4 regions of the Clostridiisalibacter paucivorans DSM 22131 genome follow, and region 1 is predicted to be linked to each of the others. Evidence: riboswitches for the same ligand, from Rfam matches in the RefSeq annotation. Region 1 holds a riboswitch; each other region holds the start of a gene.
The links. A riboswitch is a leader RNA that binds a small molecule or an ion and turns the genes downstream of it on or off. The one in region 1 is predicted to bind thiamine pyrophosphate.
Positions count from the first base shown of each region.

Region 1 (7,621 bases):
AGTAATTACCTCTCTTTCACAAGGGACAATAGATGCATTGGATCATTCATTGGGAGTATTTAATGATTTCTCACTTCATGAGATTGCTCCGTATGTCACTTTAACAAACCATGCAAGTTCACCATTTCCAGTGATTTGTTCTTTGGATTGGATTAATTCTATGCCTGAAGATTTAAGAGTGATTTTTGAAGATGGTGTTCATAAAATGTGTGAACAGCAAAGAGAAGAAGAAAGAAATAATGAAATGAAATATATTGAACGTTTCAAAAATGAAGGAGCTACTGTAGAAGAGTTAACATCCAAAGAAGTAGAAGATTTTGTACAAGCTGTACAACCTATATATGATAAGTGGAGAGAAAAAGTAGGTGATGAAGTAATGGATGCTTGGCTTAACACTATTCCTAAACAATGAATTCAAAATATTAACGTTTAATGTTATTAATGCTTTGTACTTGAATATTCAAGTACAAAGCGTGTTATATAGATGAATTTTAATTTATTGAAAGGAGGGAGCAGGTCATGTCGTATAAATTTTTTCTAGACATGACATATGCAATAACTTTATGAAGAAAAAAATAGTTTCTATTCTGGATAGAGTAGAGGGAATTTTATTAGTTACTATGTTTGCTACTATGGTTTTAGCAATTTTCTTACAGGTTATTATGAGATATGTTTTTAATAATTCTCTTTCTTGGTCTGAAGAGCTTGGAAAGTTTCTTTTTGTATGGTTATCGTGGATTGGAATTAGTATAGGTGCTAAAAGGGGAGAGCATATCAAAATTACTATGTTAGTTGATAAATTGCCCTTTATTCCTGGACATATTTTCAATATTATCTCCCAATTGATTGTAATAGGAATATGTTCCATTACAGTCTACTATGGGGTTAGTCTTGTGATGAGTCAGGCAAATGTTAATTATGCAGGTATAAAGATAAGTATGTCTTGGGGTTATCTAGCAGTTGTTGTAGGTTGTAGCATAATGATAATTCGTTGTTTAGTATCAATAATAGATTCTATAACATCAATTAATAAGGGATTAAAGGCTTGATTTGCTGAAAGGAGGGAATATATAATGTCGTTGGTTGTATTATTTGTTATATTATTTATTATGTTAATGGTTGGTGTACCAGTTGGTTTTGCAATTGGTGGAGCAACTATGGCTTCTATGATCTTTTGTTCAGATTTGAATATGGTAATTAGTGCACAGTATTGTTACTCTGGTATCAGTTCTTTTACTGTTATGGCAATACCATTTTTTATGTTAGCAGGATTGATAATGTCTACAGGAGGCATTGCAAGACGGATAGTAGACTTTGCTTCTGCAATTATTGATTTTGTAACAGGTGCCCTTGGTTGTGTGACTGTGTTAGCTTCTATGTTTTTTGGTGCATTAACAGGGTCTGGAATGGCAACTACTTCTGCTATAGGTGGTATGATGATTCCTGAGATGAAACGAAAGGGATATAATCCATCTTATGCAGCTACACTTGTTTGTTTTGGAGGTATAGTAGGACCGATTATTCCTCCTAGTCTTTCTTTTGTTTTATATGGAGCTACAACAGGTACACCTATACCAAGTCTATTTATAGCAGGGATTCTTCCAGGAATATTATTAGGACTTGTTTATATTGTTATGAATATCATTTTATGCAAAAAGAATAATATAGATTTAAAAAATAATCATGCTACTGAAAGAGAATATAAAAAAGTTCCAATTAATGAGCTTTTGAGGAAACGTGCAAAGCTTATTTGGGTTGCAACAAAAGAAGGTATATGGGCACTACTTTCTCCTGTCATAATACTAGGAGGAATCTATTCAGGAATATTTACACCTACAGAAGCTGCTTGTATATCTGTTGTTTATTCAACTATAATAAGTTTGTTTGTGTATAGAGATATGAAATTGAAGGATTTATATAGAGTTCTCTTAGATGCCGCTGTTCTTAATGGTATTACATCTTTTCTTCTTGGATATTCAACAGTTTTTTCTACTTTTATGACTTTTGAAAAAGTACCTCAGATGATTACTACTTTTTTGACTAGTGTTTCAGATAATATGTATGTAGTGTTAATTCTTATTAATTTGATATTGTTAGCAGTAGGTTTGTTTTTGGATACAGTTCCAGCTATTATTATAATGGCTCCAATGTTACTTCCAGCTATTAGGTCTTTAGGTGTTGATCCAGTCCATTTTGGTGTCATTATGGCTGTTAATTTGGCAATTGGTCTCTGCACACCGCCATATGGATGTAATCTTTTTGTAGGAGCTGCTGTTGCAAAGATTAAATTAGAGAGTATGTTTACATATATAGTACCATTTTTTGTTACTTCTATTGTAGCACTTTTGATAATTACCTATGTGCCTTGGTTATCATTGTTGTTTGTATAGTGAATTGTTCGAATTGTTATCTCATAAAGTGCAATCAAAAAAGGCGATGTGGATACTTAAGTATCCACATCGCCTTTTTTGATTAATAGATTACTTATTGAGCTTTGGATTATCGGTTCTACCTATTAGGTAATCAACAGATACATCAAAATAGTCTGCCAATGCTACTATTTTATCTATAGGAGTTGTTCTCCTACCTCTTTCAATGTCTCCAATTGCACTGCTGTATGAAAAACCAACAATTTTTGCAAGCTCAATTTGACTAAGATTGTGAGATAATCTCAACATTTTAACTCGTTTAGAAAATATTTCTCTTGAAAACATAAAAAAACTCCTTGACTTTACGCACAATGCGTTATAACATATAAATAAAAGACGCACAATGCGTAGATATTTTTAGAAAGGTGGTGACCAAATATATAACTTTATAACACAATTAAGACATAGCTGTTTCAGGGTTTATGAACAGCAAAAAGAACTTATTAGTAATAATTACTTAGTCAGTTATCGTAAAGTTTGTGGGGGCAAACTTTATGATAACATTTTACCAATTTATTAGTATTAATACAACAATAAGTAAAAATAATTAAAGGACTTTGAACTTATGAGAAAAGGGAATATTGGGGAGATTATATTAAGGTTTAAAGATAATGAGTAATTGAGAATAAAAATTCAAGGGGGAGATAAAATGGCGGAAAAGTTTACAAATATTAAGGTTAGGAGCTTAAGATATCAAGAATCAGATAAAGAATTACCAGGTTTTAAAAGTATAAATAGTGAACAGGGGAGATTAAGCTATAAAAAAATAAATTTGGTTAAAAGGCTTTTGAAAATGGGATTGCCAATGAAAGAAGTTTCAGAGATTATAGGGGTAGATATAAAAATGATAAGAGAAAACAATATTAAATTAATGCATTAAATTAAGCCTGGGACATTGTATCTCAGGCTTAATTTTTCAGTATTTCTTGACCATTTTATTATCCACTAAAAAGTAACCTTTTGCATTCTCTAAAACTATGATGATATATTTTATCACTTATCTCTAGAATTAATAAGTAAAATCTGATATCCTATAGATGCATATTTGTCAAAAAATAAGGGAAAATGTAAAATTAGGAGCATAGCTATGGAAAAGTTCACACTAGACAAGGACAAAAAAACAACATTTATAGGTATGCGAGTTGTTAAGACAGTTATTGCAGTATATATATGTTTTTTGATAAGTTTTATTAGGAAATCACCACCTTTTTATTCTGCTATAGCTGCAATACTTTGTATGCAGAATACTCATGCCAATAGTCTAAAAGTAGGTAAAAATAGAATGATTGGCACAATGATTGGTGGGTTCTATGGATTTATAGCTATTTTATTGGCTGATTTTATTAATATTAAATTATTTAGTTACATATACTATTTGACATTGTGTTTTTTCTTGGTCCCAATAATATATACAAATGTATATTGCAAAACTGCAAAGTCAACTTATATTAGTTGTGTGGTTTTTTTAAGTATAACAGTGTCTCATGGTGGGGATATTTCTCCCATATTTTTTGGACTAAACAGGATAATTGATACATTAATAGGTATAATTGTTTCCCTTTTAATAAATAAAATTTATTCATCTAAAGATTAGAATAGTGATCGGAAAATAAAGGCATAAGTTGTCAAACATATATCTATGACATAATAAGCAGAAGACATTTATTAATCTATAAATCATCTGAAGGCATACTGTGATTGAGGCGATTAAACCATGGAAAAAGAGTTATTGTCAGCAATTAGAGAGATGCTTAAAGAAGAATTATATCCAATCAAAAGTGAAATAGGCGCCGTGAAAAATGAAATAAATGGCATAAAAAATAAAATAGGTGGCATTAAAAGTGGAGAAGTATGTACAGGGTCGAAGAGGCTACAGCTAGTAATTGGGCAGAGATTGCAAGATTAAAACAAGCAAAATAATTTGTCAATAGAAAAGAGACTTGGGATATAAAACTATATCCCAAGTCTTTTTTCTAATCATCTTCTCTCAAAATATTTAAATCTTTTCCTTCTTTTATTTTATTCATATTTCTCATTGAACACATTTTTCCACACATAGTACAACTATCTTCATGTAGTGGCATGGATTCCATTCTATATTTTTTAGGTTTTTCAGAATCTATAGCTAATTTGAACATTGTATCCCAGTCCAATTCTTGTCTTGCTTTACTCATATCATAGTCCCATTGTCTTGCACCGTTTACATTTTTGGCAATGTCTGCAGTATGAGCAGCAATTTTTGTAGCAATAATACCTTCTTTCATATCATCAAGTGTAGGTAATCTAAGATGCTCTGCTGGTGTAACATAACATAGAAAGTCAGCTCCAGTACTAGCTGCAATTGCTCCACCAATTGCACTGGTTATGTGGTCATATCCAGGGGCAATGTCGGTAACTATTGGACCTAATACATAAAAAGGTGCTCCATGACAAAGTTTTTTCTCTAGAATCATATTTGATTTTATTTCATCTATAGCCAGATGTCCTGGACCTTCTATCATGACTTGCACATTTTTTTCCCAAGCCCTTAAAGTGAGTTCACCCAATATCATCAATTCTTTTACTTGGCTTGCATCGGTGGAATCATTTATACTACCAGGTCTACATGCATCACCTAAACTTAATGTTACATCATATTTGGCACAGATATCTAACATTTCATCGTAGTATTCAAAGAATGGATTTTCCTTATTATTTAATTCCATCCATGCGTACATCAATGATCCACCTCTAGAGACTATATTAGTAAGTCTAGGATTTCTTTTGAAGACCTTAGCAGTTTCTCTATTCATTCCTGCATGGACAGTGATAAAATCTACACCATCTTTGGCATGTCTTTCCACAACCTTTAGAAATTCTTCTGAGGTTATATCACTGAGTTCCTTATCATAAAATCCCACAGCATCATATACAGGTACAGTTCCTACAACAGCTGTAGACATATCAACTAGCTTTTGTCTAAACTCCTGGGTCTTACCATATGAACTTAAATCCATTATTGCTTCTGCATTCATGTCTAATGCTACTTTTACCTTTTCCATCTCTGCATCTACATTGTAACAATCTTTAGAAATTCCTAGATTCACATTTATCTTTGTCTTCAATCCTTCCCCTATACCTTCGGCATCTAAAGATTTATGATTTTTATTTGCTGGTATAACTACTTTTCCATCGGCAACTAATTTCATTAGCTTTTGAGTATCAATTTTTTCTTTTTGTGCCACTACTTCCATTTCTTTAGTTATAATACCCTTTTTAGCAGCATCCATTTGAGTTGTATAATTCATTATGTACTTCCCCCTTATATTTTATAAAATTTTTGTAATTTATATTTTGATATAAAAATTAAAAAAGCTTACCACAAAGGTAAGCTTTCTATCAAAATATAAGATAAACAGCTTCCCTACGTTAGTACTAACTAATTCAGGTTCAAAGGGTCAGGAATTTTCCTTCTCAGCTAAAAAGCTCCCCTAGCTACTACTATTAAATTATATATACATTATAATCTTTTATCCTATTTTTGTAAAGTAACATTGAGAGGCATGGATATATCAAACTATTCTGAAATATGAATATATGATATAATATAACTAGCCTAAATAGCCATATTTCAATAATTTAAAAGGACAATGATCTATTATGAAAAAAAGAGCTGCTATTTATTTATTGATATTATTTTTAATTATGATTGTGTTATTTAACCAGCTAACAAAAATAAAATATGATTTAAATTTATATGAATACTATATTCAGTCTAAGCCAATAACAGAAAATGAGTTTAAAATTATTGAAGACAGGGGTACGATTATTTTTACTTCTGATGAAAATGCCCCACCTCTCTCATATATAGAGGAAGAAAATAATCAATACAGGGGTTTAGTAATTGATTATGCATCAGCTCTTTCTGTAGAGATGGGAGCAGATATTATTTTTAAACCATCGGTATGGGAAAATGCATTAAATGGTTTAAAAAATGGGGAAGCAGATATTGTCGATATATTTGTTAGTGATGAGAGAAAGTTAGCATATAGTTTTTCAAAACCGATTTATCAGCTTAAAGGTGTAGTATTGGTAGCTAGTAAGAATAATTCCATAGAAGAGATTTCTGATTTATTTGGACATACAGTTGCTATACAAAGAGGAGATTATGCTAGAGAGCATATTGATAAACATTTTCCTCAAATAAATTACATATTAACTGATGATATTGAAGAGTCTATTTTTTTATTAAGAAAGGGTATTGTCAATGGAGTAATAGGAGACGAGCCTGTAATTAATTATTTTGTACTTAAAATGAATCTAAAAGATGAAACACATTTAATCTATCCATACATATATGAGCAAGACGTAGTTTTAGCTGTTAGAAAGGCGGATTCACATCTATTAAATATCTTCAATAAGGCTATATTAAATTTAAAGAAGATAGATTATGTTACCAAAATACAACAGAGATGGTTTGGAATTTCTACCCCAATTGAAAAAACCATATTGACAGATAATATGTTCATAGGGGGTATATTATTTATTGTAATAGTAGCTGCTATTGTATTAGTTATGTTAATTTTAATTGAGATATTAAAGGAAGAGATTAGTAGTAGAAATAGTGAGATTAGAAAGAGTAAAGAAGAGCTGGAAACTACATTTAATGCTTTAAATCAATTAGTTGTAGTTTTAGATGAATATGGAATCATATTGAATTGTAATAAGCCCTTTTTAAAATTAATCGGTTCCGACAAGTCAAAGGTAATAGGTACCCACTATTTAACATTTCCAATACTTAATTTAATAGAACAGGAAATCAATACTTTTTTTAATAAGGATAATGATATTAAAAATATGGAGATTCCTATGGATAATAGGACTTATAGCTTTAGTGTGTTTTCTATGGATTTTGTTACTGATAATACATATAAACTGTTAATTGTGATAGAAGATATAACTGATTTTAGAATAATAGAGGGCAGATTGGCACAAAGAAATAAGATGGAGGCAATTGGTCAACTGGCGGCAGGGGTAGCCCATGAGATAAGAAATCCCCTTGGGTTAATACATACATATGGTTATTTAATGAAAGAGAATAATTTAAATCAAGAAGATATTAAATCATTGGAAATAATTGAAGAATCAGTGGGTAGGATTGATCATATCATAACAAATCTATTGAATTTTTCTAGGTTGACAGATGATTATGA
Region 1 covers NZ_JHVL01000032.1:5,559-13,179, reverse strand. The annotation lists gene Q326_RS0109925 (TRAP transporter substrate-binding protein) at 1-412, shown strand, start outside; gene Q326_RS0109920 (TRAP transporter small permease) at 564-1,049, shown strand; gene Q326_RS0109915 (TRAP transporter large permease) at 1,074-2,390, shown strand; gene Q326_RS0109910 (helix-turn-helix domain-containing protein) at 2,481-2,714, opposite strand; gene Q326_RS0109905 (hypothetical protein) at 3,079-3,309, shown strand; gene Q326_RS0109900 (FUSC family protein) at 3,517-4,023, shown strand; gene Q326_RS0109895 (hypothetical protein) at 4,144-4,335, shown strand; gene thiC (phosphomethylpyrimidine synthase ThiC) at 4,403-5,716, opposite strand; TPP riboswitch at 5,813-5,911, opposite strand; gene Q326_RS0109885 (transporter substrate-binding domain-containing protein) at 6,069-7,621, shown strand, end outside.

Region 2 (7,621 bases), on a different contig from region 1:
ACCCACAGCAGAAGTGCCTGTTACAAATATCCATAGAGATGAGATATTAGATGAGAGGGATTTACCTAAATACTTTACTGCATATACACCTTGTTTTAGAAGGGAAGCAGGTTCTGCCGGTAGAGATACCAGGGGACTCATTAGGAATCATCAATTCAATAAAGTAGAACTAGTAAAGTTAGCAAATCCAAAGAATTCTTACGAAGAGTTGGAAAAACTAACTAATAATGCAGAAAAAATATTGCAATTATTAGGATTGCCATATAGAGTAGTTGAACTTTGCACAGGAGACGTAGGATTTTCTTCAGCAAAAACTTATGACCTAGAGGTATGGATGCCTAGTTATGATAGGTATGTAGAGATATCTTCTTGTAGTAATTTTGAAGATTTTCAGGCTAGAAGGGCAAATATAAGATATAGAGATAGTGAAACAGGAAATACAGAATATGTTCATACTTTAAATGGTTCAGGTGTTGCAGTTGGAAGGACTACAGCAGCTATATTGGAAAATTATCAACAAAAGGATGGATCAGTGACAATACCAGAGGTTTTAAGACCATTTATGGGAGGATTAGAAAAGATAGATTAGAGGGGCATTTATGCCCCTAGTCTAATGATGAAGGTATATTTATGACAAAAACATAAAACAGTTAGTAGTTTAAGAATGAAGTCCATAGAATTTCCATCATCAACTACTAGCTGTTTTATATACCTTATTTCTGATAGCATCTGAGATCCTTGACAAAACAATCAAAATATTGTAGTATATATAAGTGATTTATTGTGCACCTATAGCTCAGTAGGATAGAGCAGTGCCCTCCTAAGGCATGTGCCGGGGGTTCGAATCCTCCTAGGTGCACCATTTTTATTTTTTGACAGGTTGATGATAGTATGGATAGTTATTTTATGGGATTGGCTCTAAAAGAAGCTATAAAGGCAAAGGAAATTTTAGAAGTTCCAGTTGGGGCAGTTATAGTAAGAGCTGGAGAAGTAATATCCTCTGGATATAATAAAAGGGAATTGTTAAATGATCCGACGGCCCATGCAGAGATGATTGCCATAAGAAAAGCTGCTGATATTTTAGGAGGTTGGCGGCTTATAGGTTGTACTATGTATGTTACATTGGAACCATGTCCCATGTGTGCTGGAGCCATAGTAAATTCTAGGATAGAAAGATTGGTAATAGGGGCTAAAGATAAGAAAAGGGGAGCCTGTGGTTCTGTAATGAATATAGTTCAAAACCAGTATTTGAATCATAATGTTGAAGTTTTATTTGGCGTATTGGAAGAAAAAAGCTCTTTAATGTTAAAGGAATTTTTTAAAAATTTAAGAAAAAAATAGATATAAAGAAGTTAGTAGTTGGTAGCCAGTAGTTAACTACTAACTTTTTTATGTCTTTATTATAATTATATATTTGTACTATTGTTGGCCTGTATTTCACTATGGTATAATTTTTATAAGGGGATAGTTAAAAACCAAAAAGGAGATGAGGGATATTGGGAAAAATTATTTATCCAAGGATAGAAATAAATATAGGAAAAATAAGAGAAAACACAGAATATGTTGTGGATTATTGTGGTAAAAAGGGTATTGAGATCATGGGAATAAGTAAGGGCATATGTGCTATGCCTCAATTGGTCGAGGCAATGGTGGAAGGTGGTATAAGGAAAATTGGTGATTCAAGAATTCAGAATATAGTGAATATGGTAGAATATGGCATAAATGCCCAGATGTATCTTATAAGGATTCCCATGCTATGCGAGATAGATGATCTGGTTAAATATACACTTGGTAGTTTAAATTCAGAATTAGATACTATAAAAGCTATATCTGAGTCAGCAAAGATGCAGAACAAGATCCATAATGTCATATTAATGGTAGATGTTGGTGATTTAAGAGAGGGTGTTTGGCCCGATAAAGTACTAGATATAGTGGGTGAGATAATAAAACTACCTAATATAAAATTAGAAGGTTTAGGAGCTAATGTAGGATGTTATGGAGGGGTACTTCCCACATATGAAAATACTAAAATACTTGTAGACCTAGCTAATGATATAGAAAAAGAGTATGGACTTAATATAGAAACTATATCTGGAGGAAGTACTTTGACATTGGATATTCTAGAGAAAGGTGAAATTGCAAAAGGTATCACACAATTTAGAATAGGTGAGGCAATCCTTCTGGGAAGAGATACGACGAATTTTAGAATAGTACCTGGAACCATACAAGATACTGTAAAATTAAAGGCTCAAGTGATAGAGGTTAAAACGAAACCATCTGTACCTATAGGCAAGATAGGTAGAGATGCCTTTGGAAATATACCTAATCATAAGGATATGGGAAATATAAAGAGGGCTATAGTAGCAGTGGGGAAACAAGATTGTAGGATTGAAGCCCTTACTCCTGTAGACGAAGATATAGAGATAATGGGAGGGAGTAGTGACCATTTGTTATTGAATATTTCCAACGCAAAATACGATGTAAATGTAGGAGATATAGTAGAATTTGATGTGTTTTATAGTGCTATGTTAAGCCTTATGACATCAAAGTATGTAAATAGGTCAATAGTAGGTTGACAAAAGGTTGAATATGGAAAATTATTGTGATATCATCTAATTATAAAAGAATAATTTATGTGCTAGGGGGGCTGGAAAGGCCAGCTGAGATAGAGACCCAAAAAAGTCTTTGACCCTTAACCTGATCTGGATAATGCCAGCGTAGGGAAGTGAAAACTTATGTTATTTATAGGCATAAATCCTCATGGTTTGAGATTTGTGTCTTTTTTTATATGCCCTTAGTACATAAAAATTAGGGGGTTTATATGGATATAAAAAAGATTACACTATCATCATTATTGGTAGCTATGGGAACTATTACAGGACATATTATTTATATACCAGTTGGAATAGCTAAATGCTTTCCAGTCCAGCATACCATAAATGTAGTATCAGCAGTATTATTGGGACCATGGTATGCATTGGCCAATGCTTTTTTAATATCAGTTTTAAGAAATATACTTGGTACAGGTTCCCTTTTGGCTTTTCCAGGTAGTATGATAGGAGCATTTATTGCTGGTATAACTTATATGATTAAAGGAGAAAGGGCATACGCTGTTATGGGAGAAATATTAGGAACAGGCATAATAGGCGGGATATTAGCATTTCCTATAGCAAAATTTATACTGGGTAAAGAAGTAGCAGCACTATTTTTTGTAACTCCCTTTATGGTAAGTACTATTGGAGGGAGTATTATAGGATATATGGTACTTAAAATAATAGATACTAATAAAGCTATAACTAAAATCAATGGATAGGGAGGTAGTAAGCATGAAAAAGGTACTTACTATAGCAGGTTCAGATAGTAGTGGTGGGGCAGGGATACAGGCAGATTTAAAAACATTTTCTGCCCATGGCACATTTGGAATGAGTATAATAACTGCAGTTACAGCTCAGAACACCCAAGGGGTATTTGCAGTACAAGATATCACTCCTGATATTATAAAGGAGCAGATAAAGGCAATTTTTGAGGACATATCAGTAGATGGATTAAAGATAGGTATGGTATCTCAAATAGAGACCATAGAGACTATAGCAGATGGTTTGAAATATTATAATCCTAAAAATATAGTTTTAGATCCAGTTATGGTGTCCAAAAGTGGATTTCATCTGTTAAAGACGGAAGCGGAAAATACTTTGATAGATAAGTTATTGCCATTGGCTACTATAATAACTCCCAATATACCTGAAGCAGAAGTCATAACAAAACTTAAGATTCAACGGCTAGAGGATATGGAATTAGCTGCTAAGAAGATATATAATATGGGCACTAAAAATGTTTTAATTAAAGGAGGACATCTAGATGGTGAGGCAATAGATGTATTATTTAATGGTAGCGAATTTAAATATTTTAATGCGAAGAGGATAAATACTAAAAACACCCATGGTACTGGGTGCACATTGTCAGCAGCTATAGCATCTAATCTAGCTAAGGGTTATGGGATAGAAAAGTCTGTACTCAATGCTAAAGAATACATAACTACAGCTATAGAGCATTCATTATCTATCGGAAAGGGAGTAGGCCCTACTAATCATTTTTATACACTTTATAAAAAGGCAGGTATGCTTAAATAGATATTTTATTTTCAGTATATAATCTGGTCATATAATTAAATCAGTGAAAATATCTTAATTAATAATGGAGCTATTAAAACGGTTATTACAGCTGAAATACCTATAGAAAGACCGCTCATGGCTCCTTCAGTTTCTCCCATCTCCAATGCCTTTGATGTGCCAAGGGCATGAGATGCGGTACCCATAGCTAATCCACGAGCGATACCATTATGAATATTTAATATTTTAAATACAAAGGGTGCTATTATGGCACCAGTAATTCCAGTAGTTATAATAAGCATAACAGTTATTGAAGGGATACCACCTATATTTTCAGACAATACCATTCCCACTGGTGTGGTTATAGATTTTGGTATTAGGGATAGCACTAATCTTTTATCTAATTTAAACAATATAGCTAAAGATATAACACTTATAATTGAAGCTATAACTCCTGAAAATATACCTATAAAAATCGTATGAATATGCTTTTTTAGTAACTCCATCTGTTTATATAATGGAACAGCTAGTATAACTGTGGCAGGGCCCAAGAAAAAAGAGATTATTTCGCCACCTTTATTAAATTTTTCAAAGGGTATATTAAATCCAACTAATAAAGCAATTATTAATGATATACTTATTAATAATGGGTTAAATAGAGAAATTTTAGTTTTTTTATAAATATATAAGCTCAATTGAAATGTCAATATAGAAAGTAATATACCAAAAGCAGGACTATCTAATAAGGGACTCATTTGTTCTTCCTCCATTTAATCATATTTTCTACTATTAATCCTGTAATTCCCATAACTATAAATGTAGTCAGTAAAGTTATAATTAGAAGAGATAACCAAGCATCCTTCAAGACACCTATTGAGCCTATCAATGCTACGCCTGCAGGTATAAAAAAGAAGGCTAGATTATTTAATAAAAAATCTGATGAAATTTTCAAATCTTCAATTTTAATAATTTTAGTATTTAATAAAATAAAAAGTATAATCATACCTAAAACAGTTCCAGGTATAGGTAAATTGGTCCAATAAGATATTAACTCTCCTATCTGCCATATGCCCACTATTATACCAAATTGTAATAATATATTCATGATTCACCTCTAGTTTACATAATGAACTTTTCTAAGATTTCTTTTAATAGAATAACAAATTTGTATGACTAAATCAACAGAATACATATTTATATTTAAATAAAATGAAAATAAAAATTCCCCAAAAGGTAATGGGGATACTAAAGTCTAAATATTATATCAATTGCTCTGGTTTTACACCCTTTATATCCCATATAGGGCCTATAATGGGTATATTATATTTAAGATTTATATCAATCTTTTTATTAGTCTTTAAGGTTTTTAGAATAAATACCTTTATACCTTGAAACTCATATTTGTTATACATATTAGTATCAGGGATACTGGATGATGAGCTAATACTTAGCTCCTTCATTGTACCTGTTCAACCACAACTTATAGTCTTAATAGATATTTTTAAATTATATTCTTTTTTCTTAAAAAATTTAATGCTTTTTCATTTAAAAAAATCATTTTATCACCTCCATACCCTAAAGGGGTATATATAAATAATATTATATCTGGGATAGATTGTCAATAAAAAGAATATGTATATAAAAAATGGGTCTATGTATATCATATATAGGGGGATAGCATTATGAAGAAGAATTATTTTTATAAAGTAATTATAATAATAATTTTGATCATAATAGTATTACTTTTAATAAAAGATGATGTTTCTGAAGCATTAACTATGAAAAATTTTAATAAATATAAGACGATAATAGTTGAGTATGCCGACTCAAGACCTTTATTTTCTGCACTTATTTATATATGCATAAATACATTATTTGTAGCATTAGGAGTACCTGTATTCATATTTTCAGCTATGATTTCAGGTTTTTTATTTGGGATGTTTAAAGGTCTAATATTTGCAGATATATCTGTAGTAATGGGTTCCACTATAACCTATATTTGCTCTAGATATCTGCTGAAAGATTATTTACAGACAAAAAAATTAAAATATATAGAAAAATTAACAGAAGAAATGGCTGAAAATGGGAAATTTTATCTTCTAACAGTGAGACTTATACCTATATTTCCATTTATATCTATAAGTATATTTTCTGCTATTACAATGGTGCCCCTACCAATTTTTATTGTAACTACAGCTATAGGAATAATACCTGAGACTTTCATATGTGTATATACGGGAATAAATATGGCCTCTGTGAATTCTATGGAAAGTATATTTACTACAAAGGTGATAATTGCATTTTTATTGATGGGTATTATGTCTATTGTTCCAGTGATAGTAAAAAAGTTAAAAAATAAAAGGGAGTTATAGTATTCACCATATATATAGCTGTTAGAATATACTATATATGAGGAAATAGCTAATAGGTGGTGTGAATTAGTATGAGTAAAGATATTAATTGTCTTAAAATAGGTATGAAGGCTCCAAATTTTAGTGCAGATACAACATTTGGCCCTATTAAATTTTCTGATTTTAAAGGAAAATGGGTGGTATTCTTTTCCCATCCTGGAGATTTTACTCCTGTGTGCACTACAGAATTTCTATCATTTGCCAGATATTATCCATATTTTAAAAAGAGAAATGTTGAGCTTTTAGGATTGAGCATAGATAGCAATCCTTCTCATTTAGCCTGGGTATACAATATATACCGCAATACTGGAATAGAGATCCCATTTCCTATTGTAGCTGACAGGGATGGTAGTATATCTAGATTATATGGCATGATATCTCCAGATGTTAGTGATAAGGAAACAGTTAGAAATGTATTCATAATAGATGAAAAGCAGATTATAAGGGCCATATTGATCTATCCATTGACCAATGGTAGAAACATATCTGAAATATTAAGATTAGTAGATGCATTACAAATTTCAGATAAAGATAAGGTTGCTACTCCAGCAAATTGGATGCCAGGTCAAAGAGTAGTTGTACCTCCTCCAAAGACATATAAAGAGCTGAAAAAGAGAATAAATTGTCCTGGTGATTTACAGTGTATAGATTGGTATTTATGTTTTAAATAGGCAGATAAAATAGGGACTACAAGTCCCGTTTTATCTTTCTTTTTTGATGCGTTAAATCTTGTTTTAACTCTGTATAAATGATAGCATATATAGTATAAATATATGCTATTAGAAGGGGGTTTTGATATGAAAAGAATCGCGGCTATGTTCATGGTTGTCATTATGCTTATTGCCTGTTTGGGAACAGATTTAGCGTTAGCAGAAAGTAAAGATAAATTAAGTACAACTGAAATGAAAGCAGATTTAGACTATTTAATAGATACATTAAAGTCTGTACATACTTCAACTATAGAAGGCTTTAATAAAGTTCAAAAAAATAAGATAGAAGATGCATACGATAAAATAGAAAGACCTCTTACTAAAGATGAATTTTTTTTCGTAGTTAACGATATAATAACGTCGTTAAATGATGCCCATACAGTATTGGAAC
Region 2 covers NZ_JHVL01000022.1:35,800-43,420, reverse strand. The annotation lists gene serS (serine--tRNA ligase) at 1-589, shown strand, start outside; tRNA gene Q326_RS0108080 (tRNA-Arg) at 786-862, shown strand; gene tadA (tRNA adenosine(34) deaminase TadA) at 892-1,341, shown strand; gene Q326_RS0108070 (alanine/ornithine racemase family PLP-dependent enzyme) at 1,497-2,576, shown strand; TPP riboswitch at 2,631-2,741, shown strand; gene thiW (energy coupling factor transporter S component ThiW) at 2,822-3,313, shown strand; gene thiD (bifunctional hydroxymethylpyrimidine kinase/phosphomethylpyrimidine kinase) at 3,327-4,130, shown strand; gene Q326_RS0108055 (LrgB family protein) at 4,166-4,864, opposite strand; gene Q326_RS0108050 (CidA/LrgA family protein) at 4,861-5,214, opposite strand; gene Q326_RS0108045 (hypothetical protein) at 5,369-5,569, opposite strand; gene Q326_RS0108040 (TVP38/TMEM64 family protein) at 5,792-6,481, shown strand; gene Q326_RS0108035 (peroxiredoxin) at 6,553-7,191, shown strand; gene Q326_RS0108030 (S41 family peptidase) at 7,318-7,621, shown strand, end outside.
Region 2: it holds a riboswitch for thiamine pyrophosphate, as region 1 does, so the genes downstream of both, thiW (energy coupling factor transporter S component ThiW) here and thiC (phosphomethylpyrimidine synthase ThiC) in region 1, are expected to answer to the same signal.

Region 3 (7,621 bases), on a different contig from region 1:
ATCTTTTTTATTTTTTGTCCTTTTTGCCTACTAAAATTATACTCTAAGAAAAATAAGATGCAAATTATTCTAATGCATCAATATTTTTCCCATTTTAAATCAAGTATTTATCTATCCGTTAAATGACATGCCACCATATGTCCTCCACCTATATCTTGCATTTGAGGTTCTACTTCAGCACATTTAGGCATGGCATTTTTGCATCTTGTTCTAAATCTACAACCTGAAGGAGGATTAAGAGGACTTGGCACATCTCCTTCTAATATTTCCCTCTGTTTAGTATCCATTAGCTCTGGATCTGGTATAGGTATAGCAGATAATAATGCCTGAGTATAAGGATGAGTTGGACGTTTATAAAGCTCATCACTATTTGCCACCTCTACTAATTTACCTAGATACATAACCCCTATTCTATCAGATATATGTTTAACCATAGATAAGTCATGGGCAATAAATAAATATGTCAATCCCATTTCTTTTTGTAAATCTTCCAACATATTTACTACCTGAGCCTGTATAGATACGTCTAATGCCGATATAGGTTCGTCACATATAATAAATTCAGGTTCCACAGCCAATGCCCTAGCTATACCAACACGTTGCCTTTGTCCCCCCGAAAACTCATGGGGATATCTACTGGCATGGTCTTTGGTAAGACCTACTCTCTCTAATATAGAGTATATTATCTCCTGTCTCTCCTTACCTGATGCCAATCCATGTATATCTAAAGGCTCTCCAACTATATCCGATACAGTCATTCTAGAATTTAGTGAAGCAAAGGGGTCTTGGAATATCATCTGTATCTTTTTCCTAAAGGGCAATAATTCCCTCTGACTCATTTTACCTAATTCCGCCCCATCAAATATGACCTCGCCATCAGTAACATCATACAGTCTTATTATAGTTCTCCCTGTAGTAGACTTACCACAACCAGATTCTCCAACAAGGCCAAAGGTTTCTCCCTTTTTTATGCTAAAACTTATATCATCTACAGCCCTTACAAAGTTAAGCTTATTTCCTAAGAATCCCTTTCTAACAGGAAAATACTTTTTTAAATTTTTTACTTCTAATAGTATATCGTTTTTAGTATCTGTATTTAAGGACATCTATTTAGCCCCCCTTTTTACACCGGTATCTAATTCAATTTTTGGTGCATCTTCATGTAATAACCAACACATAGTCCTTCTTCGTTCTCCAACTTCAAAATAAGGTGGTCTTTCCTTCAAACATATCTCCATCGCATAGGGACATCTAGCTGCAAATGGACAGCCTGTAGGAGGCTTCAATAAATCTGGTGGAGATCCTGCTATAGGTATAAGTCTTTGTCTCTCTCCTAAATCCAATCTTGGAATAGATTTTAATAATCCCATAGTATATGGATGTTTGGGATCGTAGAATATTTCTTCTGCTGACCCTTCTTCCATTATAAGTCCACCATACATAACCACTATTCTGGAACATACATCAGCAACTACTCCCAAATCATGGGTGATAAGTATGATAGATGTATTTACCTTATCCTTTAAATCTTTCATAAGTTCCAATATCTGAGCCTGAATCGTAACATCCAATGCAGTCGTGGGCTCATCTGCTATTAGCAAATCTGGTTGACAAGACAGTGCTATGGCTATCATTGCTCTCTGTCTCATACCTCCACTGAATTCATGAGGATAGTTATCTATCCTGTCTTCCGGAGAGGGAATACCAACTAGTTCTAGCATCTCAATAGCCTTTTTTCGGGCTTCCTTTTTATTTAGCTTCTGATGCCTCATTATGGCTTCCATAATTTGATTTCCAACTTTATAAACTGGGTTCAATGATGTCATAGGATCTTGAAATATCATTGCTATCTCATTACCCCTTATATTCATCATTTTCTTAGGAGATTTTTCAACTAAATCTTCACCCTTAAATATTATTTTCCCATTCTTTATCTTTCCAGGATCATCTATAAGTTTCATCAAAGATAGAGAAGTTACACTCTTTCCACTTCCTGATTCTCCAACTATCCCCAATGCTTCTCCTTTATCTAAAGAAAATCCAACTCCTCTTACCGCTTGAACTTCTCCCATATGGGTATAAAATGAAGTCTGTAAATCTTTAACCTCTAATAATTTATCTGACAAAGTTATTCACCTCTTTTCCTAATAACTACTTACGCAATCTTGGATCTAATGCGTCTCTCAAACCATCACCTAAAAAGTTAAATGCAAGCATAGTTATACAAATAGCAATAGATGGTGCCAATAACTGATATGCATATGATCTCAATCCACCTAATGCATCACTGGCCAATGTACCCCATGACGCCATAGGTGCCGATACACCAAGTCCTATAAAACTCAAAAATGATTCAGTAAATATAGCGTTAGGTATCATCATAGTAAGGGAAACAACAACTGGTCCCAATGTATTTGGAATAAGATGTCTAGTAAGGATTCTCCATGTACTTGCACCTAATGTTCTAGCCGCCAAAACAAACTCCTGTCCCTTTAGGCTCAGCACTTGCCCCCTAACTATACGGGCCATCCTAACCCAATATACCAGACCCATAGTTAAAATTATAGTTTTAAGTCCCGGTCCTATAACAACCATCAATAAAATTACATATAGTATCAATGGTACAGTATTTATAATATCAACAATACGCATCATAATATTGTCTACTCTTCCACCAAAATATCCTGATATTCCTCCATAAAAAACTCCTATAAAGAAATTAACCAATGTAGCAACTACTGCAACAGCCAAAGATATTCTAGCTCCGTAAAGTACCCTCACAAATAGATCTCTACCATGAGAATCACTACCAAGCCAGTATGTCTTATTGAAGACCTTCTTAGCAGGTTCTACAACATTCCCATCTACTTTTAATTCATAATCTTTAGTTATCTCTGGATTTTTAAGTCTTTCCCTTGCTAAACTATAATCAAGAACAACCTCTTTCCCATCTATATTGTAAGTTCTATATAATTTAGCCATATTATCTTCTTCGGGATCTAATTTAGCTATAAGCTCTCCATTACCACTTACTTCATAGAGCATATATTCATTGTGTATATATACAAATTTATCCTCTGAGATTTTATATATTTGGAATCTATGAGGTATATTTGCCATATCTAACCTTTGTTCTTCATATCCATATTTAGAAAACATGGGACCGAATACAGCCATCATTAAAATAATTATAACAGCAATTAATCCTATCATAGCCAGTTTATTTTTCTTAAGCCTTCTCCATGCATCTTGCCAATAAGTAAGACTAGGTCTTACTATTTTTTCTTTTTCTTTTTCTTCCTTAGGAACCCGCTGCCACAAGTCCTTTGGTATTTCCTTAATCTCAGCCATGAACTAAACCTCCTTTAATCATCAAATTTGATTCTTGGGTCTATTAGAACATATATAACATCTACTAATAATATCATAAGTATTAAAAATGCAGCGTAGAATATTGTTACTCCCATTATTACTGTATAATCTCTGTTTGTAACACTTTCAACAAAATATTTACCCATTCCAGGTATCGCAAATATCCTTTCAACAACAAAGGATCCAGTAAGTATTGCTGCAATCATAGGTCCCAAGTAAGTAACCACTGGTATTAATGCATTTTTAAGGGCATGTTTACCTATAACTACAAACTCTGATAACCCTTTCGCCCTTGCTGTTCTTATATAATCCTGTCTCATAACTTCTAGCATAGAAGACCTAACCAATCTAGCAACAAATGCCAATGAAAATCCACCTAGCGCAATCACAGGTCCAATATAATATTTAGGGCCTTCTAATCCATGGGAAGGTAATATTCCTAGTTTGGAACTAAATATATATATTATAAGTGTGGCCATTACGAAACTTGGAATTGTAACTCCCAATGTTGCTACAATTGTAACCACATAATCCTGCCATTTATTTTGTTTCAATGCAGAAATAATGCCCAGGGGTATTCCTAAAATAATTATCCCCAATACAGACAATCCTCCAATCTTAGCCGACACAGGTAACCCCTTCCATATAAGGTCTGTAACTTGAACTCCTTGTTTTTGGAATGAAGGTCCAAAATCCAGTGTTAGAACTCCCTTCAAATAATCAATATACTGCATATATACAGGCTGATCAATCTTATACTTTTTCTCTAAAGCCTCAATTACAGCTGGTGGTAAAGGTTTCTCCCTAGTAAATGGTCCACCAGGAATAGCATGCATTAAAAAGAAAGTAATAGTTATAACTATAAATAAAGTAAGTATCATAGAAATAAGTCTTTTGGTTAAAAATCTACCCATAACATACACTCCTTTCACATAAATTAAAATAAAATAAAAATTTTAAAATAAATTCTTTTTGTAATACTTTATTGAGACTTTAATATTTAATCAGCTCTTTGAATAAATAACTAGGATTGGTTAAAAAGAAAGAGTGGGTTTTGAATCTTGTAATTGTAAGACAATTTTGAAGGTTCTTCTCCTCTTTAAAAGCTATATTAAAATACTAGCACAATATGTTTTTTTACTCAATGAATTTTTAACTCTCTCAACTTTAAATATTTGTAACATTTCCCTCAAGTCTTTAATTTACTAAAGTGTAGCCTTCTTAGATACGCACACAGTTGTTTATATAGTTAGAACATATTTTTTAAATTTTTGTAATAATATTCACTTTGTAAATATATACCATGTATTTTTTTACATGATTTAGAAGTTTTTTTGATTTTAAAATATCTTTATGATAGAATATTTTAAAATCAATATAAGATTATATACTCTAGGGGTGCTTTTTAAAGCTGAGAGAGAAATTGTGTTTCTCAACCCTTTAAACCTGAACTGGTTAATCCCAGCGTAGGAAAGAGTTTTATTTAAAAATTATTTTAAGTGAAGCGTAGTCCTACATTTGGACTACGCTTTAATTTCATCTATTTATAAATTTAGGGGGAATATTTATGATTAAAAATTGGCATGTGTATTTGGTTACAGAAGAAAAATTTTCATCTAAAAGCACTATAGAAGTAGTAAAAGAAGCCATAAAAGGAGGGGTAGATGTAATACAACTAAGGGACAAAAATTTAAATATGCGTGAAAGATATGAAATTGGAAAAGCAATAAAAAAATTGGCCCACGATGCAGGAGTAGACTTTATAGTTAACAATGATGTAGACTTGGCCATGGCCTTAGATGCCGATGGTATACATATTGGTCAAGAGGATCTACCCATTGAAGTAGTTAGAAAGCTTATGGGTAAAGACAAGATAATTGGTGTTTCTGTTTCTAATTTAGAAGAAATATATGAAGCTCAAGAAAAAGGTGCAGATTATATAGGTGTGGGTGCTATTTTTGATACCAACTCCAAAGATGTAAAAAAAGAAAATTCCAATCTAGGATTAAACATGCTCCGTATGGCAAAAGAAAAAGGCAGACTACCTATTATAGCAATAGGAGGCATAAATCATGATAACGCAGGCAAAGTTATAACATCAGGAGCCGATTGTATATCAGTAATAAGTGCCATCGCCTCTTCAAGAGATATAGAAAAGTCAACTGCACTTTTAAAAGAAATAATCATAAAATCAAAGGAGTATAAAAATGAATGATCTTATCTATAAAATCAGAAAAGAAAAACCTCTAATTCATCACATAACCAATGAAGTTACCACAAATGATTTAGCTAATATCACATTATATTGGGGTGGACTTCCGGTAATGGCAAATTATAAAGAAGAAGTAGAAGAAATGGTTTCTATGTCTCAAGGACTATTACTCAATATAGGAATATTACATCCCGACCAAGTAGAAGCCATGATAAGGGCTGGAAAAAAAGCCAACCAACTTAACATTCCCGTAATTCTAGACCCTGTAGGGGTTGGTGCCACCAAACTAAGAACAAAAACAGCAAAACGGATTCTCAATGAGATACATGTATCAGCTATAAAAGGTAACCAAGGTGAAATAGTTACCCTTGCAGGTGAAGAAGGCAATATGAAAGGTGTAGAGTCTATAGGTGAATATAGAGATATCATTCCCCTTAGCAAGAAATTGGCATTAAATTATGACACAATTGTAGTTATATCTGGTAAGGAAGATATTATTACCGATGGTAAATTTGTATATAAAGTATTCAATGGACATCCATTTATGGGAAATGTAGTGGGAACTGGATGTATGCTGGGTAGTACCTTAGCTTGTTTTTTAGCTGTATCAAGTGATCCATTAAAAGGGGCTGTCTATGGAGTTACGTCTTATTGTATAGCAGGAGAAATAGCTGCAAAGGGAGTAAATGGTCCTGCAAGTTATAAGATATCCTTTTTAGATACCATATATAATCTAGATGATAAGACAGTTTCTTTAAAAGAAAAGATAGAACAAGTTGGTAGTTAGTAGTTCATAGTCCGTAGTCAGAGAACCCAAATCATAATAAAGATTTGGGCTCTCTACTTGTATCATTGACTACGGACTATACATAAATATATAAAAAGGAAGGATATAATGAATATTTTAGTTACAAATGATGATGGCATAGACCATTTGGGAATAAAAATATTAGTTAGTGAATTGTCTAAAAAACATAATATATTTGTTGCAGCCCCAAACACTCAGTGTTCAGGATTAAGTGGTGCTGTGACATTTTACAATTACATTAGAGTAGAAAAATATCCTCTGGATGTAGGTGAAAAGTCTTCATACAAAATACATGGTACTCCTGCAGATTGTGTAATCATAGGGTTAGATGAATTAGTAAAAAATGTAGATTTAGTCATATCTGGATTAAATGATGAACCAAATGTAGGAGATGATACTAGACTTTCTGGCACATTGGGTGCATGTATAGAATCAGTCTTTTCTTCCACACCTGCAATAGCATTTTCTATGGATTATGGTCAAGACAATATTGTGCAAGAAACTGCAATATTTTTCATAAAAAAAATAGTCGATTTTGTAGAAAAAAATCCACTACCTGAAGGTATATATTTAAATGTAAATATCCCTAATAAGCCTATCTCTTCTATTAAAGGTATAAAAATTACCAGATTAGGTAGAAGACGTTATAAAAACAGAGTAAATCTAGCAGATGACAATATAAAAAATGTATATAAAATTTATGGTCAATTAATTAAAGAATATGAAACAAATACAGATTCATGGGCATTAGACAATGACTATGTCTCCATAACACCATTTAAAATTGACAATACAGATTACGACAATATTGATTATTTTAAGGTTTTATCTGATAATTAAAAACAGTTAGTAGTTCGTAGTTCGTAGTTGATAGTAAAAAACTACGGTTCTCATCATTAAACTACTAACTATTAACTACTAGCCACTAACTAATAACACTAACCTAACTCATCTTTTCTCTTAGCATTTTATTTACCATCTGAGGATTTGCCTTACCCCTAGTAGCTTTCATTACTTGACCTACTAAGAAGCCCAATGCCCTATCTTTTCCATTATTATAGTCCTCAATAGACTGGGGATTTTTATCCAATACTTCATCTACTATTTTGTTCAATTCATCTTCATCATTTATCTGAATAAGACCCTTTTCTTTCACTACAGTATTAGGATCCTTACCTTCTTCAAACATTGTTCTCAATACCTTTTTACCTATATTATTACTTATCTTT
Region 3 covers NZ_JHVL01000031.1:288-7,908, forward strand. The annotation lists gene Q326_RS0109680 (ABC transporter ATP-binding protein) at 108-1,106, opposite strand; gene Q326_RS0109685 (ABC transporter ATP-binding protein) at 1,107-2,132, opposite strand; gene Q326_RS19080 (ABC transporter permease) at 2,152-3,351, opposite strand; gene Q326_RS0109695 (ABC transporter permease) at 3,366-4,286, opposite strand; TPP riboswitch at 4,757-4,862, shown strand; gene thiE (thiamine phosphate synthase) at 4,940-5,587, shown strand; gene thiM (hydroxyethylthiazole kinase) at 5,580-6,371, shown strand; gene surE (5'/3'-nucleotidase SurE) at 6,480-7,232, shown strand; gene gatB (Asp-tRNA(Asn)/Glu-tRNA(Gln) amidotransferase subunit GatB) at 7,336-7,621, opposite strand, start outside.
Region 3: it holds a riboswitch for thiamine pyrophosphate, as region 1 does, so the genes downstream of both, thiE (thiamine phosphate synthase) here and thiC (phosphomethylpyrimidine synthase ThiC) in region 1, are expected to answer to the same signal.

Region 4 (7,621 bases), on a different contig from region 1:
AAGTTGTGAGAAAGATAAAAAACCAATGGATGTTAAAGATTACAGAGTATGCAGAAAGACTAATAAAGGACTTAGATTTAGTAGACTATATAGATAGGGTTAAGATACAGCAAAAAAATTGGATAGGCAAATCTCAAGGGATGGAAGTAGACTTTAAAGTAGCTGGTGAAAATACAGTTACAGTATATACTACTCGCCCTGATACATTATTTGGTGCAACTTATATGGTATTTGCCCCAGAGCATCCGTTGATCGACAAGTTTAGGGATAAAATCACTAATTTTGATGCTATAGAGAAATATAGGGAAGAGGCCAAGAAAAAGTCTGAATTTGAACGTTCTGAGTTAGTGAAGGAGAAGACAGGTGTTGTGATAGAAGGTATAAGTGCAATAAATCCTGTTACTAATAAAGAAATCCCCATATTTATATCTGATTATGTACTTATGTCCTATGGAACTGGTGCAATCATGGCGGTGCCAGGACATGATACTAGAGACTGGGAATTTGCCAAGAAATTTGACTTGCCTATAGTGGAAGTAGTTGAAGGTGGAAATATTGAAGAGGGTGCTTATACAGATATAGAGCATGGAGTTTTAATAAACTCAGATTTTTTAAATGGATTAAATGTTGAAGAGGCTAAGAAGAAAATAAGTGACTGGCTTGCAGAAAAAGGATTGGGAAAGAGAAAGATAAATTATAAGTTAAGAGATTGGGTATTTTCTAGACAGAGATACTGGGGAGAGCCAATACCTTTGGTATATTGTGAAAAATGTGGATGGGTACCTGTACCTGAGGAAGAATTACCGTTATTATTGCCTGAAGTAGATAGTTATGAACCTGCAGATAATGGAGAATCACCACTAGCAAAAATGACTGATTGGGTAAATACTACTTGTTCTAAATGTGGAGGTCATGCCCAAAGAGAAACAGACACCATGCCTCAATGGGCAGGTTCATCATGGTATTTCTTAAGGTATACAGATCCTAATAATAGTGAAGCATTGGCCAGTGAAGAAAATCTAAACTATTGGTTACCCATAGATTGGTATAATGGTGGAATGGAACATACCACATTACATTTATTGTATTCAAGATTTTGGCATAAATTCTTATATGATTATGGGGTAGTGCCTACACCAGAACCTTATCAAAAGAGGACATCTCATGGGATGATTCTTGGGGAAAACAATGAAAAGATGTCAAAATCCAGGGGCAATGTAGTAAATCCCGATGAAATAGTAGAAGAATTTGGTGCAGATACAATGCGTCTATATGAGATGTTTATTGGAGATTTTGAAAAAAGTGTACCTTGGTCTCAAAATGGAGTAAAGGGATGTAGAAGATTTTTAGACAGGGTATGGAGACTTGTAGACATTGTAGAAGATGGTAGTGAATTCTCTAAAGAGCTTGAAGTTAACATGCATAAGACTATAAAGAAGGTTAGTGAAGACTATGAAAATATGAAATTCAATACAGCAATAGCAGCCCTTATGACTCTTTTAAATGACTTTAATAGCAATGGAAAGATAAATAATAAGGAAATGGAAGTCTTTTTAGTACTTTTAAATCCTGTAGCACCTCATATAACTGAAGAACTTTGGTCTAAAATAGGAGCTGACGGAAGAATTACTGATCAATCTTGGCCAGAATGGGATGAGGATAAGACAGTAGAGGATACTATAGAGATGGCTGTTCAAATAAATGGTAAAGTTAGAGGTACTATAAATATAGCTACTGAATCTACTAAAGAAGAAGCAAGGGCTAAGGCCATGGAAGATGAAAATATTGTAAAGTATGTGGAAGGAAAAAATATAGTTAAAGAAATATTTGTTCCCGGTAGGATATACAATATAGTTGTAAAGTAATGTAGTTGGTAGATAGGTAGGAGTTTATAGTTTTTTTAGATAGGTGATTGACATATATTTGTAGTTGTATTAGAATGTAGATGTAATATAGGAAAAGGGGGAGCTGAAGTAATTTGGCTGAGAGGAGGCTACATGTCTCGACCCACGAAACCTGAACTGGGTAATGCCAGCGGAGGGAAATATCTAATTCTGCATACGGTTGTATATAAACCCTTTATCCTAATTTCAGGATAGAGGGTTTTATTTTTTAAAATATAAAGGGAGATGAAAAAATGTCAAATATTAATGTAAGTCTTCAAATCATACCCAGCGTTAAAGAGTCCAAGATTTATGATGTGGTGGACAAGGTTATAGCATATATATCATCTACTGGGATAAAATATGAGGTTGGTCCAATGGAAACTACCATGGAGGGAGAATTAGATGAGTTACTAGATGTGGTAAAAAGGGCCCAAGATATATGTATAAATGAAGGGGCAAATAGGGTATTATCGGTTGTCAAAATTGATTACAAATCTGAAGGTGTGACTATGAATGAGAAGGTTGGTAAATACAGAAAGTAGAGCTATACCTGTTGTATTTTTTGCATTTCTATTACTAATATGGCAGTTAATAGTGGACAAGGGGATTATAGCTAGATATATATTGCCTACCCCTAAGGATATATTTATTACATTGATAGAAATATTGCCAGAAATAAAAATCCATATATTTACAACAGTATATGAAGCCTTATTGGGTTTTTTTATATCCATAGTATTTGCCATGGTTTTAGCTATAATTATGGACAATGTAAGGATTGTTAAAAGGGCACTATACCCCCTTTTAGTGATATCACAGACCATACCTATAATAGCCTTGGCTCCATTGTTTATATTGTGGTTTGGATTTGGTAAATTGCCTAAGATAATTGTAGTAGTATTAGTATGCTTTTTTCCCATAATAGTTAGTATGCTTCAAGGTTTGGAATCTGTGGATGAGGATATGATAAATTTATTAAAATCCATGGGGGCAAGTAAAATTCAAATATTTAAAATGGTAAAATTCCCAGGGGCTATAGTGAGCTTCTTTTCAGGACTTAGGATAGCTGCTACATATAGTATAATGGGCGCTGTTATAGGAGAGTGGCTAGGAGGCAAGACTGGTATAGGGGTATATATGATAAGGGTAAAAAATTCCTTTGCATTAGATAAATTTTTTGCTGCCATAGTTATAATAGTAATATTGAGTATTACTGTTTTCAAGGTTATATCATTGATAGAATATATAGCTATGCCTTGGAAACAAGAAATTAATAATAAAGGTTAGGGGAGATTGAAAATGAAAAGAGTATTGATATTATTATTGGTAGTTACATTGACAGTATTACCTACTATTGGTTGTGGTGCTACTGATCAACAGCAGGAAGATGAAGCACCAACTGGTAATAGTGAAGAGCTTACAAAGGTACAAGTGCTTTTAGATTGGTATCCTAATACTAATCATACGGGTATATACGTGGCCAAAGACAAGGGATTTTATGAAGAAGAAGGATTAGAAGTTGAAATCATACAACCTACAGGGGGAGGCAGTGCTGAGCCTATAGCTGCTGGCAAGGGTGATTTTGGAATAAGCTATCAAGAACAGGTTACATACGCGAGGACAGCAGAGAATCCATTACCTATAAAGGCTATAGCCGCTATAATTCAGCATAATACATCAGGGTTTGCATCTCCTGTTGAAAAGGGTATTGAGACCGGTAAAGATTTTGAAGGAAAAAAATATGGTGGCTGGGGTTCTCCTATGGAGGAAGCCATGATAAAGGCAGTTATGGAAAAAGAAGATGGAGATTTTTCTAAGGTAGAGACTGTCAATATAGGAGAATTAGACTTCTTTACATCAGTTAAAGACCATGTAGATTTTACTTGGATATATTATGGATGGGATGGCGTAGCTTCAGAACTTAAGGATTACCCTATTAATTTCATAAAACTTCAAGAAGTGGAACCAGATTTAGATTTTTATACACCTGTAATTATTGCTAAAGAGGACTATATACAAGAAAACCCTGAATTGACAAAGAAATTTTTGAATGCAACTAGAAAGGGATATGAATATGCAATAGAAAGCCCAGAGGATGCAGTACAATCTTTATTAAAGGCATCACCAGAAATAGATAAGGAACTTGCTGTAGCAAGTCAAAAATATTTGGCTAAGGAATACAAGGCCGATGTGGATAGATGGGGAGAAATGAGTCTAGATAGATGGGAAAATTATTCAAACTGGATGCTTGAAAGAGGTTTAATAGAAAATGAATTGGATGCAAAAGAAGCCTTTACAAATGAATATTTGCCTGAATAATAATAAAAAACTTGATATTTGTGGAATAAAAAAGGACTTTGAAGAAACTGCTGTTTTATCAGATATATCATTGAATTTAAAAGATAGGGAATTTGTGTCCATATTGGGGCCCAGTGGTAGTGGAAAGAGTACTTTGTTCAATATAATATCAGGCCTTATCTCTCCTGATACAGGTAAAGTAATGATTGAAGGAGAGGATTATACAGGAAAAACTGGTCGAGTTAGCTATATGTATCAGAAAGACCTCCTATTACCGTGGAAGAAAATAATAGATAATGTGGCAATTCCCCTTGTTATAAAGGGCATGTCTAAAGAAAAAGCCAGGGAAAAGGCAGAAAAATATTTTGAACTATTTGGAATTGATGGATTTCAACATAAATACCCATTTCAATTATCAGGAGGCATGAGGCAGAGGGCTGCACTTATGAGGACATATATGTTTTCTAGGGATATAATCCTATTAGATGAACCCTTTGGTGGGCTCGATGCCATAACTAGGTCAAAAATGCATTATTGGTTGATGGATATATTAAATACCTTAGATGTATCAATATTATTTATAACCCATGATATAGAAGAGGCCATATTACTGTCTGATAGAATATATATATTGTCTGACAGACCAGCAAAAATCAAAGAGGAGCTAGATATAAAATTGCCAAGACCAAGAAATAGAGATATAACTACTTCAGTTGAGTTTAATAATATAAAGAAACATATTATAGAAAAATTAGATTAGTCAGTAGATTGAAGGGAAGTGATTAAGTGGCCATATTTGATAAAGAAGCTAAAAACTATGACCAGTGGTATTCCACAAAGTTTGGAGATTTTGTGGATAAAGTAGAGACAGAATGTGCATTTAATCTTTTTAATGGGGATAAAGTGAAAAAGATATTAGATGTAGGATGTGGTACTGGTAATTTTAGTATAAAATTGGCTAAGATGGGATATGAAGTTGTAGGAATAGACATATCAGAAGAAATGCTAAAAGAGGCAAGGATGAAGGCGGAAAATGAAGGGTTCGATATAAAATTTTATAAGATGGATATATACGATCTAGATTTTAGCAATGAATCTTTTGATGCAGTATTTTCAATGGCAGCATTTGAATTTATACAAAAACCAGAAAAGGCTATAGACGAGCTTTTTAGAGTTACTAAAAAGGGTGGAGAAATACTTGTTGGAACAATAAATAAAGACAGTAAATGGGGAGAGCTCTATATAACTAAAGAATTTAGAGAAAATACAGTATTTAAATATGCCTATTTTAAAGACTTACAAGACCTTAAATCGTTAAAAACAAATTATCTTGTGGATACTGGCGAATGTTTATTTATACCTCCAGATGCTGATGAAAATGATATAAATTTAGATAATGAACGGGAGCTGTCTAAGACAGAAAGAGGTGGATATATATGTGCCCTATGGCAAAAATAGCATCTTGCCAAATAGCCTTTACTCCTATAAAGAGTGATAATTATATAGGGGATGTGGATAAAGTGCTCAATATAGTAGAGCAATCTGGACTAGAGTACAATGTAGATATATTGTCCACAACTATTAGGGGAGAAAGGGATAGGATTTTCACTCTTATATCAGATATATACTATACTATGGATGATATATGTAGCTTTACAATAGATATAAAGATATCAAATATATGTGGATGTAATTAAAGATGGTCATGTCTTAACCAATTATATGAAATATTTTGTATTTAGTTGATAAATAAAATAAAAGGAAATATAATAATAATTGAGGAGGTTTGATTTATGGGAAATCAAATTTTACAATTATTAATAGAAATGAAGGAAGAAATGACAGGAATAAAGACGGAAATAACAGATATGAAATCAGGAATAAAAGGAATAGATTCTAAAGTTGAAAGAGTGGAAAACAAAGTTGATAAAAATACTGTTTTAATTGAGAATGTATCTAAAAATGTTAAATATATTAAAGGTAGCATAGATGTACTTGAAGAAATAACAGGGGAACATGAAATTGCTATAAGAAAATTAAAGAAACAAGCTATATAGCGAAAAGAATAGAGATATGAAATCTCACGTACAAAAAAGTTCCCATAATTTGTTATAATGTATTTGAGGTGAATATTATGGCAGATAATATAGGTTTGGTTTTAGAAGGTGGAGGTATGAGGGGTCTTTATACTTCAGGAGTATTAGATTGTTTTTTAGAAAAAGGACTTATTTTCCCTTATGTGATAGGTGTTTCGGCAGGGGCTTGCAATGGCCTTAATTACATATCTAGGCAAAAAAGACGGAGTAAAGAAGTCAATATAAGATTTGCCAATGATTCTAGATATATAAATTTTACTAATATCTTTAAGAGGGAGGATGTATTTGGGTTAGATTTTCTTTTTGAAGATATTACTAATGAACTTAATCCCTTTGATTTTGAAACTTTTAATAATGCAAAAGAGAAATTTGTAGTATGTTGTACAGACTGTGAAAGGGGACGGGCTGTATATTATGACAATAAAAACTGTAAAAATATATTAGAGGCTACAAAGGCCTCTAGTAGCTTACCTTTTTTGAATTCTATTGTTGAATTTGATGGTAGATATTTATTAGATGGAGGTATTGCAGATTCTATTCCAATAAAGAAATCTATAGATGATGGAAATGAAAAGAATGTTATTATAATGACCCGTAATCGTGGATATAGAAAAAAACCCTTTAAATTTAGAAGGCTAGCTAAAGGTATATACAAGGATTACGAAAGTTTAGTAAATGCAATGCTTAATAGATACAAAAATTATAATGACACATTGGACTATATCGAAGAATTAGAACAGTCAGGTAAAGTTTTTGTAATACAGCCAGAATCACCTGTGAATGTTAAAAGGGCAGAGAGAGATGTAAGAAAACTTGAAGAATTATATGATCAGGGCTATAAGGATGGAGATAGGTATTTTAATGAAATAAAAGATTGGATGGAAAAATAGGACGGATACTAGTTTTGTGAGAGATAGGTATTAGTTAGTAGTTAGTAGGTATTAGTTAGTAGTTAGTAGGTAAAAGTTAGTAGTTGATGGTAGAAATCCTTATGGATTTCATAATTGGACTACGAACTACCTACTACGGACTACTAACTTTTTTTATACTTTTTAATATTTAATCTGTCTTTAGCATAGAATTAAATTATAAATAATTTAAAGAAAAATAATTTTATAAAAGGAATTTAAGCACTATTGTAGAATATTAATAATAATCAGAATAATAGTAAAAAGTTTTAATTTTAAGACTTTTTGAATTTAAGCATTAACATTTCTGTAAAAAATAAATGCTATCAAGGGGGAGTATATATGAAAAGCTATGATGTAGACAAAATAAGGAATATTGCTCTATTAGGGCATGGTGGAAGTGGTAAAACTACAATAACAGAGGCTATGTTAT
Region 4 covers NZ_JHVL01000023.1:43,317-50,937, reverse strand. The annotation lists gene leuS (leucine--tRNA ligase) at 1-1,865, shown strand, start outside; TPP riboswitch at 1,952-2,061, shown strand; gene Q326_RS0108380 (thiamine-binding protein) at 2,138-2,428, shown strand; gene Q326_RS0108375 (ABC transporter permease) at 2,400-3,173, shown strand; gene Q326_RS0108370 (ABC transporter substrate-binding protein) at 3,186-4,205, shown strand; gene Q326_RS0108365 (ABC transporter ATP-binding protein) at 4,156-4,944, shown strand; gene Q326_RS0108360 (class I SAM-dependent methyltransferase) at 4,971-5,642, shown strand; gene Q326_RS0108355 (YkoF family thiamine/hydroxymethylpyrimidine-binding protein) at 5,630-5,881, shown strand; gene Q326_RS0108350 (hypothetical protein) at 5,978-6,241, shown strand; gene Q326_RS0108345 (patatin-like phospholipase family protein) at 6,319-7,170, shown strand; gene fusA (elongation factor G) at 7,531-7,621, shown strand, end outside.
Region 4: it holds a riboswitch for thiamine pyrophosphate, as region 1 does, so the genes downstream of both, Q326_RS0108380 (thiamine-binding protein) here and thiC (phosphomethylpyrimidine synthase ThiC) in region 1, are expected to answer to the same signal.